3 regions of the Kitasatospora sp. NPDC059747 genome follow, and region 2 is predicted to be linked to each of the others. Evidence: riboswitches for the same ligand, from Rfam matches in the RefSeq annotation. Region 2 holds a riboswitch; each other region holds the start of a gene.

Region 1 (3,199 bases), on a different contig from region 2:
GCGCAAGAGGCTTCGCGGCAGGACGGGGAACGCGACACGGAGCGGGACGTGGCTGACGGTGGCCGTGGCGGCAGGCTGTGCGGTGGCGACGCTGACCGCCGTCCCGTCGTGGGCCGGGCAGCGGCCCGACCCCCGTCCGGCCGTGCAGCTCGCGCCGGAGAGCCGGGCCGCGGCGCTGTCCGACTCCGACCTGGAGGTCGTCCGGCTCGACCCCAGCCCCGCGCCGCCCGGCGGCACCACGACCGTGCACGCCTTCGTCGCCAACCTCGGCCCGGACACCACCGCCTCGCCCTTCACCGTGATCGTCACCCTGCCGGAGGAGGTGACGGCGGTGGGCCCGTACTTCCCCGAGAACTGCGAGGCGTTCCTGGGCCGCGAGGTGCGCTGCACCTTCGGCCCCGGCCTGCCCGAGGGACGCAGCGCGACCGCGCTCGTCACGGTGCGGATCTCCCCCATGGCGCATACGGGCCTGCTGACCGGCGGGAAGGTCACGGTGATCAGCCCGGACGACCGGCACCCGCGCAACAACCGGCAGCCGTTCGACATCAGGGTCGTCGAGACGGCTGCCGGTTGAGGTCCGCTACGGCCGGTGACGGCTACCGGTACACGCGGACGTAGTCGGCGGCGAAGGTGATCGGGGCGGTCCCCTGCGGCGCGGGGTGGTACTGCCCCGCGCACACCGACAGGTTGAGGATCAGGTACGCCGAGAAGTTCGCGCCGACGCCCTTGCCGTCCGAGAACACCTTCACGCCGTTGACGTACCAGTCCACCGAGGTGGCGCCGTAGTACGTGCCGATGGTCACCCACTGGTCCTTCGCGACGGCGCTCGCGTTGGTGTAGTAGTCGAAGTTGCCCGGGTTGACGTGGTTGGTCAGCTCCAGGAGGTTCGGGTTGTCGGGGTGGTACTCGAAGGAGTCGATCTCCCCGTTGCCGTTCTTCCAGGTCCACAGGGCCGGCCAGGCGCCGGAGCCGGCCGGCAGCTTGACCCGGGTCTCGGCGTAGTCGCCGGTCTTGACCTGGAAGCCCTCACTGGAGCCCTCGGTGGTGAGGAAGCCCGTGTTCCAGGACTGCTTGCCGTTCTCCAGCGTGTTGCTGCCGGGGGTGGCGGTGAAGGTGGCGACGCCGTTGGCCACGCTGACGTTGTTCGGGTCCAGCCAGTCGAGCTTGTTGTCGTCCGGGTTGTGGTTGCCGTACTTGTACGCGGTGCTCTTGTCGCCGACCCAGCGCTGGCCCCAGTTGATCGGGCCGTTGAACTCGTCGGACCAGGTCAGCGACTTGCCGGCGATCGGGGAGGACGGCTCCGGGGTGCTCGGGGTGGCGGTGGCGCTCGGGGTCTGCGTGGGTGCCTGCGTGGGTGCCTGGGTGGGCGTGGGGGTGGGGGTGGGCATGGCCGACGGGGTGGTGGTCGGGGCCGGGGAGCTGGAGACGACGAGCTGCTGCGACGGCAGGTTGTGCCAGGCGCCGCCGAAGTCCTGCCAGAACCCGAACTGGGTGTAGGTGCCGGCCGGCAGGGCACGCGCGCCACTGGTGAAGGTGTAGCTCCACGGGCAGATCGGCACATTGCTGGCGTTGCCGGGGAAGTCGAGGTTGTTGCCGGCCGCGTCGCGCACGCCGACACCGACGGTCTTGGCGGTGAAGCAGGACGAGGAGTGGACGGTGAGGGTCGCGGTGGCGGCCCGGCCGGCGACCATCGTGGCCGGGGCGAGCCGGTCCTGGGTGACGGTCGGACCGGTGGCGGCCTGGGCGCCGGGCGCGGACTGGAGGCCGAACAGGCCGGCGCCGGTGATGGCGAGCGCGCCGGTGGCGGCGAGGGCGGCGGTGCGGCCGCGGTGGGACGGGCGGGCGTGGCGGGGCGCGGGGCGCCGGGCAGGCTTGTGCATGGGGTGTCCTCTGCGACGCCTGCGAGGTGAGCTGTCGGGTTCGGACTGAGAGGTCGCCCGGCCGCCGGTGGGAACGGCTTCACCCCAAGCCGCGGCCGGCACGCGCGAGGGCGTGCCGGGTCGTGGCGCTGACCTTGGTTCCCCCGCTCCCGTCCGCTGTGGTGCTCGGTTGCCCGCCGTCGGGTGGACGGGACTCGGCGTCCCGGCGGCGGGGTCCGCGAGGGCGGACGCCGTTGCAGGCTAGGCAGTCGGTCCGTGAACGGACAACTCGTCTCGGCCGGTTGTCGCGCAGCTCACAGTCGTGTCGATCAACTACGGTGCGCAGTGGATCAGTTGGCCGGCATCCCGGCGGGCCGTTGATGTTCGGGCGAGCCGGGCACCGATCCGGACCCCGGCGTCCGGCGCCCCGGCGGGTTCGAGGCGGTCGCGCCCGCCGAGCAGCCGGGTGCCGCCGGCCGTCGCGGTGCCGGTGCCGGTGTCACCTGTTGGCCGGCGGTGCCCTGGCGGGCCTTGCGTGGTGACGGTGACGGGGGTGCGTCTTCACTGGCAGTGGCGTGCGAGCTCGCCCGATCGGATAAATTGGAGGTCCGACATCCACCGTCGTGCACAAGAGCACCGCGCCCCCTCCCGCAGAGACGAGGAACCGCCGCACCATGACCGCGCCCCTGCCCGCCTTCGCCGGCCGCACCTACCTCTTCCGGGCCGACAACGGCGCGGCCTTCCGCAACGCCTACTCGGCCGACGGCAAGCGGCTGCGCTGGGAGGGCCTCGGCGAGTCGGCGGGCCAGTGGGAGGACGTGGCGCTCCACGTCGCCGAGGTCGCGCCCGAGGTGTACTTCGTCAGCTGGACGGAGCAGAGCGGCATCACCGTCAGCCACGTGATGGACCTGGTCCGGCTGACGGTGCGCGCGTTCTGGACCTTCGAGGGCGAGGGCGGCCGGGTCGGCGAGCTCCACACGGGGACGCTGGAGCGGGTGGCCTGAGGCCGGCCGGTCCGCGAGGCCGGCGACCGTCGGGCTGCGGAAGCCGGCCGGCTGCAGCGAGTCAGGCCGCGGGGACCGTCCGGCTGCGGGGCCCGGCCGTCAGCCTACGAAGGCCGGCTTCAGGCTGCGGGGGCCGGCTGATTCGGCTGGTTCGGAACCTTGAGGTGCTCGGACAGCCACTCCAGCGAGGACGGCAGCAGCTTGCTCCACGTCTCGAAGTTGTGGCCGCCGGTCTCCAGCATGCTGTACGAGACCTTCATCGGGCCGGGGCTCTGCACCGCGTCGATGAACGCCTCGGTGTCGTGCTTGTAGTCGCCGTCGCCCTGCTTCGTGCCC
Region 2 (3,199 bases):
AGCCGCTGCTGGATCTCCTGCTTGCTGTCGGCGAGCGTCCGGCGGGCCTGGTCCAGCTCGGCGAGCTTGGCGGCGGTCTCGGTGCGGCGCTGGTCGAGCCCGCGCTGACGGGTCACCAGCTCGTGCAGCGTCTCGTTCTGCCGCTCGGTCGCCTGGTCGAGGCTCCGGGCGCGGGCGAGGTAGCCCTCCGGGTCGGTGGCGAGCATCAGCTGGACGGTCTGCGCCATGCCGCCGGAGCGGTACTCGGCGCCGGCCACGGTGGCGAGGTCGCCGCGCAGCTGGTTCAGCTGGTCCTGGGCGGCGGCGATCTCGCCCTGGAGGACGGTGGTCTCGCCCTGGAGCCGCTGCTGGGCCTCCTGCGCAGCGTTGTACTTCTCCGACGCCTGTTCGGCCTCGTTGTACAGCTGCTCGACCTGCGCCTTGACGTCCTTGCGGCTGGGCGCGTCCGGGGAGCCGGGGGCGGCCTGGGCGCTGCCGCCCGTCGTGACGCCCAGGGCGGTGGTGGCGGCCGCGGTCAGCACCAGCGCACGGGCGAGCAGTTGGGAACGGCGGTGCACGGGCATGGCGGCGGCTGCTCCAATCCTGCGGACCGGTCCCGCCGCCGCACCCAAGCGGGCGGTCCTGGAGCGGGAGTCCGGTGGCAGACGTTAGCGAGTCCGGGCAACCGAGTCCAAACCCCTCCCAACCCGAATATTTGACCCTGAATCGGACACCAGTCCGAGGAAAGGAAACGCCGCAGGCCCGGACCTCCGGGGAGGAGGGCCGGGCCTGCGGGAAGCCGAGCGGGGAATCAGACCCGCACGATGGACGAGAGCGGCATGTTGGTGACCGCCTCGTAGCGGACGCTCGCACCCGGCTTGGGCGCGTGCAGCACCTGGCCGTTGCCGGCGTAGATGCCGACGTGGTGGGCGTCGTTGAAGAAGATCAGCAGGTCGCCGGGCTGGGCCTGGGAGAGGTCCGTGCCGATCCGGGTCCCGGCGCCGGCCTGCTCCTGCGAGGTACGCGGCAGCGAGACGCCGGCCTGGTCGAAGGCCCAGACCATCAGGCCCGAGCAGTCGAAGGAGTTCGGGCCGGTGGCGGCCCAGACGTACGGGCTGCCGATCTTGGTGGCGGCGTAGGACAGCGCGGCGGCACCGCGCGAGCTGCCCGCCGCCGGCGGCTTGGCGACCGGCGAGGACGACGGGGCCGAGCCGAGGTCGGTGCGGCTGCTGTCGCGGGAGGCGCGGTCGGCGGCGGCCTGCTGGGCCTTCGCGGCGTCGGCCTTGGCCTTGGCATCGGCGGCGGCCTTGTCCTCGGCCGCCTTGATGGCCTGGCGCTCCTGCTCGGACAGGGTGTTGAAGAGGTTCTGGGCGGCCGTCAGCTTCCCCTGGATCTGCTCCTTGGACGCCTTCAGCTGCTGGGTGGTCGCGTCCAGCTCGGCGAGCTTGCCCTGGGCCTCGGTGCGGTCCTGGTCCAGCTTGCGCTGCTGGTCCTGGAGCTCCTTCAGCTGACCCTTCTGGGTGCTGCCGGCCTGGTTCAGGGCGTCGGCCTGGCTGAGGAAGTTGTCCGGCTTGGACGAGAACATCAGCTGGACGGTCGGGGATATGCCCCCGTTGCGGTACTGCTCGCCGGCGATCTGGGCGAGGCCGCCCTGGAGGTCGGTCACCTGCTCCTGCTGGCGGGCCACCTGGTCCTGCAGGCCGCTGACCTGCTTCTGCAGCTCCTGCTGCTTGGCCTGGGCGGCGTTGTACTGCTCGGTCGCCACCTCGGCCTGCTCGTTGAGCTGGTCGACCTGCTCCTTGACCTGGTCCTTGGTCGGCGCGGGGTCGGCGTGGGCGCCGGACTGCGCGGAGAGGGCGACGGCTGCCGCGGCAACTCCGGTCAGGAAGGAAACTCGGGCACGGCCGGCGGGCTTGGGACGACGATGGGACGCCACGAAGGCGGACTCCTTCTTCCTACGTCCGCCTACCGGGTGAGCTGACGGGTTCGGGCCGGAAGCATGCCCTACGACGCCTCACGGCCGTTCCACCGGCCGACCTGGCGCCGATTCACCCCGGAGGAACGTGGTTCCCCGGCTCCGCTCCACAGCGCCCCCTGTCACTGGGCTCCCCTGTCGGACGGTCGCTTCGACCCGTCCCGCTGCTTCACGAACTCGGCGGGAACCACCGCCGCCACCCTGGCTGGGCGATCGACAGTGCGGTGGTCCGGGTCACGACCCTAGTAACTGAACCGTGATCGGTTCAAATCCTTGTCAGAAAAAAGGCGGAAGAATAACCAAGTTCTTTTGTGAAGATGACAGAAGGTGATCGCAGCAGCACGCAAGGCTGATCACTTGTCACGCGAACGCGGCGAAACGCAGGGAAACGCGCTCAAGCGAACGCGCCACCCCCACTCGGGAGGTGGCGCGGATCACAGGGCCGTCGCGCCGGCCCGCGGCGTGTCGGCGAGTCAGACCCGGCGGATGGTGTTGATCGGCATCGCGTCGGCCTTCATCACCTTGACGACGTCGCCGGTGTGCGGCGCGTGCACCACCATGCCGTTGCCGATGTACATCGCGACGTGGTGCATGTCGGGACCGTAGATCACCAGGTCGCCGGGCTGGGCCTGGTCCAGCGAGGGCACCCGGGTGCCGTAGTGGCCCTGCTCCTGCGAGGTGCGCGGCAGCGAGACGCCGGCCTGGCCGTACGACCAGAGCATCAGGCCCGAGCAGTCGAAGGTGCTGGAGCCGACGGCACCCCACACGTACGGCGAGCCCTGCTTGCTCATCGCCTTGGCCACGGCCACGGCCGCGTAGCCGCTGGCCGGCGGCAGGCTGCTCAGGTCGACCCGGTCGGTGCCGCGCGAGGCGCGGTCGTCCTGGGCCTGCTGGGCCTTCAGCGCGGCGCGCTCGGAGGCGCTGAGCGAGTTGAGGAGGTCCTGGGCCTGCTTGAGCTTGGCGTTGACGTCCGCCTTGGACTGGTTCAGGTCCTTGGTGGTGGAGTCCAGGGAGGCCAGCACCGCGGCGGCCTCGGCCTTCTCCTGGTCCAGGCGGCGCTGCTGGTCCAGCAGGCCCTTGAGCGCGTCGGTCTCGGTGGCGGTGGCCTGCTGCACGCTGGAGGCCTTGGCCAGGTAGTTGTTCGGGTCGGAGGAGAGCATCAGCTGGACGGACGGGTCGATGCCGCCGGTGCGGTACTGCTCGCCCGCCACGCCGGCGAGGCCGGTCTGAAGCTGGGTCATCTGC
Region 3 (3,199 bases), on a different contig from region 2:
CGACCGCGGGCCAGGTAGTCGCGCAGGATCAGTTCGACGGCGTCCTGGGGACTCTTGGTGCCGGAGAGCATCATCGCGTCGATCGCGAGGTTCGCGTCGAGCGTGACGGTGACCTGGGCCATGGGTGACTCCTCCTCGGGTGCAGAGCAGCAGCATGCCCGCTGGGCCGGGGTTTGACCACGCGAATGCTCCGATGCGCGGAGCCGCGGGTGCGCGCCGGGGGGAGGCGGCACGGACTTCGGAGGCGGGTACGCCGAAGCCCCGGGGAGAGCGACCAGTCTCTCCCCGGGGCGGTGGGCGGGTGACAGATAACAGATGATGAAATCTGTTATCTGTCATCTGTTCGCTGTCATCCGCGATCCGTCACCCGTCCCCGGCGGGACGGTTCCGGAAGGATCCTCAGACGCGGCCGGCGAAGTCCGGCGCCCAGTTGGCGATGGTCTGCAGGCGGACGCCCGAGCTCGGGTTGGCGGCCTCGACGTACTGGCCGCCGCCGATGTAGATGGCGACGTGGTAGACGCCGGAGTCCTGGCCGTTGTTGGACCAGAACAGCAGGTCGCCCGGCTGCAGGCTGTCCAGCGAGACGTGGGTGCTCGCGGCGGCCTGGTCGTTGGCGACGCGCGGGATGGAGATGCCCGCGGCGCGCAGCGCGGCCTGGGTCAGGCCCGAGCAGTCCCAGCCGCCGTTGCCGGTGCCACCGTAGACGTACGCCTGGCCGACCTGCGCCTTGGCGAAGCTGACCGCGGCGGCCATCGAGCCGGTGACGGCCGGGGCCGGGGTCTGCGCCTGGGCGGAGGGCTTGGCGGCGGGCTTCGAGGACGGCTTGGCGGCCGGGGTCTGGGCCTCGGCGGCCGGCTGGGCGTTCACGGCGTTCCCGGCGGAGGACTGGCCCGGCTTCTGCGAGCGGTCGAACCAGTTGAAGTCACCGGACTGGCCGGCCGGAGCCTGGGCGGAGTCGCCGAAGGACAGGTGCTGGCCCGGGTAGATGGTGTCCGGACCGTCGGTCAGGGTGCCGCGGTTCAGATCGTACAGGCGCTGCCAGCCGCCCTTGACGTTGTGCTTGTCGGCGATCGTGGACAGCCAGTCGCCGGCCACGACGGTGTAGTCCGAGGCACCGGCCTGGGTGGTGCCTCCCTGGGTCCAGTCCTGGCGCTTCTGCGCCCAGGTGCCCTTGGCGGAGTCGGCGGCGGCCGGGGCCTGCGCCTGGTCCTGCGCCGGGGCGGCGGGCTTGGCGGCGGGCTTCGGGGCCGGCTTGACGGCCGGGGCGGCCGGGGCGGCCGGGGCGGCCGGGGCGGCCTTCGCGGTGCTCGCGGCGGCGGAGGTGTCGACGGCGGCCGGGGCGCCGCCCGCGGTCAGGCCGGCCTGGACGGAGCACACGGGCCAGGCGCCGGGGCCCTGCGAGGCGAGGACCTTCTCGGCGACGGCGATCTGCTGGTCCTTGGTGGCCTGGTTGGCCTGCGGGGCGTACGAGGTGCCGCCGAAGGCGGCCCAGGTGCTGGAGGTGAACTGCAGGCCGCCGTAGAAGCCGTTGCCGGTGTTGATGCTCCAGTCGCCGCTGCTCTCGCACTGGGCGACCTTGTCCCAGGTGGCGACGGAGGCGGCGGAGGCGGTGCCGGAGGTGAGGCAGGGGATGGTGAGGCCGACGCCGGCGACGCCGAGGGCGGCGATCACGCGGCGGGTGCGGCTGGACAGGCGAGTGCCGTTGGTGGGCAGCATGAAGACGCGGTCCTCTCCCACGCCTGCGAGGTGAGCTGTCGGATTCGGGCCGGAGTTGCCCGGCCGCGCTGTGGCGCGGCTTCACCCCTAGCCCAGGACCGTTCCGTGGATCGGTCCGGGGCGACTTACCTGTGGGTCCCCCGCTCCTGCCGTGGTGCGTTTTCGCGCTTCCAGCGCACCCGACGGCAGGACTCGGCGTTGCGGATGTGCTGGGTCCGTGTGGTCACGAACGGGGAGCACGTTAAGCAGACTTAAGTACGAACTGCAAATACCTGTGATGCGCATCACGGATTATGGAAAGCCACCAAAACTTTCCTTCTCCAAGATCGAAAATGATCGTTTTCTCGCAATAAACCTGCGGATGTGCACAACTGGCAGGTTCTCAGGAATCGCATGACGGGCGGTCACCCGATCGCAAACAATCACAGAACGGACATCTCGCGCATTCGGCTCTTAATTCCCTTACGCCGCAAGCCGAAAGGACCCGGAGCGCGATCGCTCCGGGCCCTTCCGTACGCGTTGTCGGCGGTTACTCGCCGGCGGCCTCCCCGGTCGCCCCGGAGGCCGTCCCACCGGCGGCGTGGGCCGCGCGGGAGCCCTCGGAGGCGGCCTCCGCCGCCTCGGCCTCGGCCTGGGCCTGCGCGGCGGCCAGGGCCTCCGCGGACGGCGCCGGCAGCGCGGCCAGGTACAGCGAGGCGATGAGCTGGCCGACCGTCTGGTAGGCGCCGAGCGGCGCGGCGGACGGGCAGCCGGTCTCCTCGGCGGCCGTGGCGAGCAGCTCGGAGTCCGCCTCCGGGCCGATCACCAGCGGGGCCAGCGCGGGGCGCTGCGAGCCGGTCTCCTTGAGGTGCGCGACGGCGGCGGCGACCGAGCCGGGCACGTCGAGCGCGGCGGGGACGACCGGGACGGCCAGGCGGGCGGCCAGCAGCACGCCGGTGATGCCGGCGGCGGCCGCGGCGTCCTCGCCGCCGACGGTGGTCAGCACGACGCCGTCCGCGGCGGTCGCGATGGCGAACAGGCGGGCGCGGTCGGCGCGGGCCAGCCCGGCCTCGGACAGGCGGACGTGGACGGCCTCGGCCAGCAGCGGGTGCGGGCCCAGCACGTCGGTGACGTGCGCGCCGTACTCGGCGGCGAGTGCGTGGAGTTCGGGCAGGAAGTCGTGCGGGCCGGGCACCAGGGGTACCAGGATCGGTGCCGGGACGCCGGCCTCGGCGGCGGCCGCCAGCAGCTCGCCGATGCTGCGCTCGGTGCCGTCCGCGCCCTCGGCGCCGTCGCCGGGGAGGTAGCCCACCGCGGTCTGGACGCCGTTCTGCTCGCTGCGGACGATCGAGAGCAGCTCCTCGACGACCGAGCGGGACTCGGGCCCGGCGGTCGCGGGCACGGCGAGCACCAGGGCCGGGGAGCCGGACGGGATCTCGGGGCGCTCGGGGCGACGGTGGCGCCCCCGCGCACGGGAGCCTGGAGTGCGAACGGGCAGTGGCGC

Evidence for each region. A riboswitch is a leader RNA that binds a small molecule or an ion and turns the genes downstream of it on or off. The one in region 2 is predicted to bind cyclic di-AMP.
Region 1: linked by a shared signal. The riboswitch ahead of ACFV4G_RS08280 (hypothetical protein) and the one ahead of ACFV4G_RS38700 (NlpC/P60 family protein) in region 2 are both predicted to bind cyclic di-AMP.
Region 3: linked by a shared signal. The riboswitch ahead of ACFV4G_RS20105 (transglycosylase family protein) and the one ahead of ACFV4G_RS38700 (NlpC/P60 family protein) in region 2 are both predicted to bind cyclic di-AMP.

The regions. Positions count from the first base shown of each region.
Region 1 covers NZ_JBHWGV010000013.1:12,118-15,316, reverse strand. Annotated here, with positions in the region: gene ACFV4G_RS08285 (hypothetical protein) at 83-574, shown strand; gene ACFV4G_RS08280 (hypothetical protein) at 597-1,880, opposite strand; cyclic di-AMP (ydaO/yuaA leader) riboswitch at 1,882-2,054, opposite strand; gene ACFV4G_RS08275 (MoaF N-terminal domain-containing protein) at 2,534-2,863, shown strand; gene ACFV4G_RS08270 (alpha/beta hydrolase) at 2,983-3,199, opposite strand, start outside.
Region 2 covers NZ_JBHWGV010000151.1:11,374-14,572, reverse strand. Annotated here, with positions in the region: gene ACFV4G_RS38705 (NlpC/P60 family protein) at 1-563, opposite strand, end outside; gene ACFV4G_RS38700 (NlpC/P60 family protein) at 791-1,915, opposite strand; cyclic di-AMP (ydaO/yuaA leader) riboswitch at 1,926-2,079, opposite strand; gene ACFV4G_RS38695 (NlpC/P60 family protein) at 2,428-3,199, opposite strand, start outside.
Region 3 covers NZ_JBHWGV010000043.1:8,279-11,477, reverse strand. Annotated here, with positions in the region: gene ACFV4G_RS20110 (hypothetical protein) at 1-122, opposite strand, end outside; gene ACFV4G_RS20105 (transglycosylase family protein) at 400-1,737, opposite strand; cyclic di-AMP (ydaO/yuaA leader) riboswitch at 1,724-1,883, opposite strand; gene ACFV4G_RS20100 (hypothetical protein) at 2,246-3,199, opposite strand, start outside.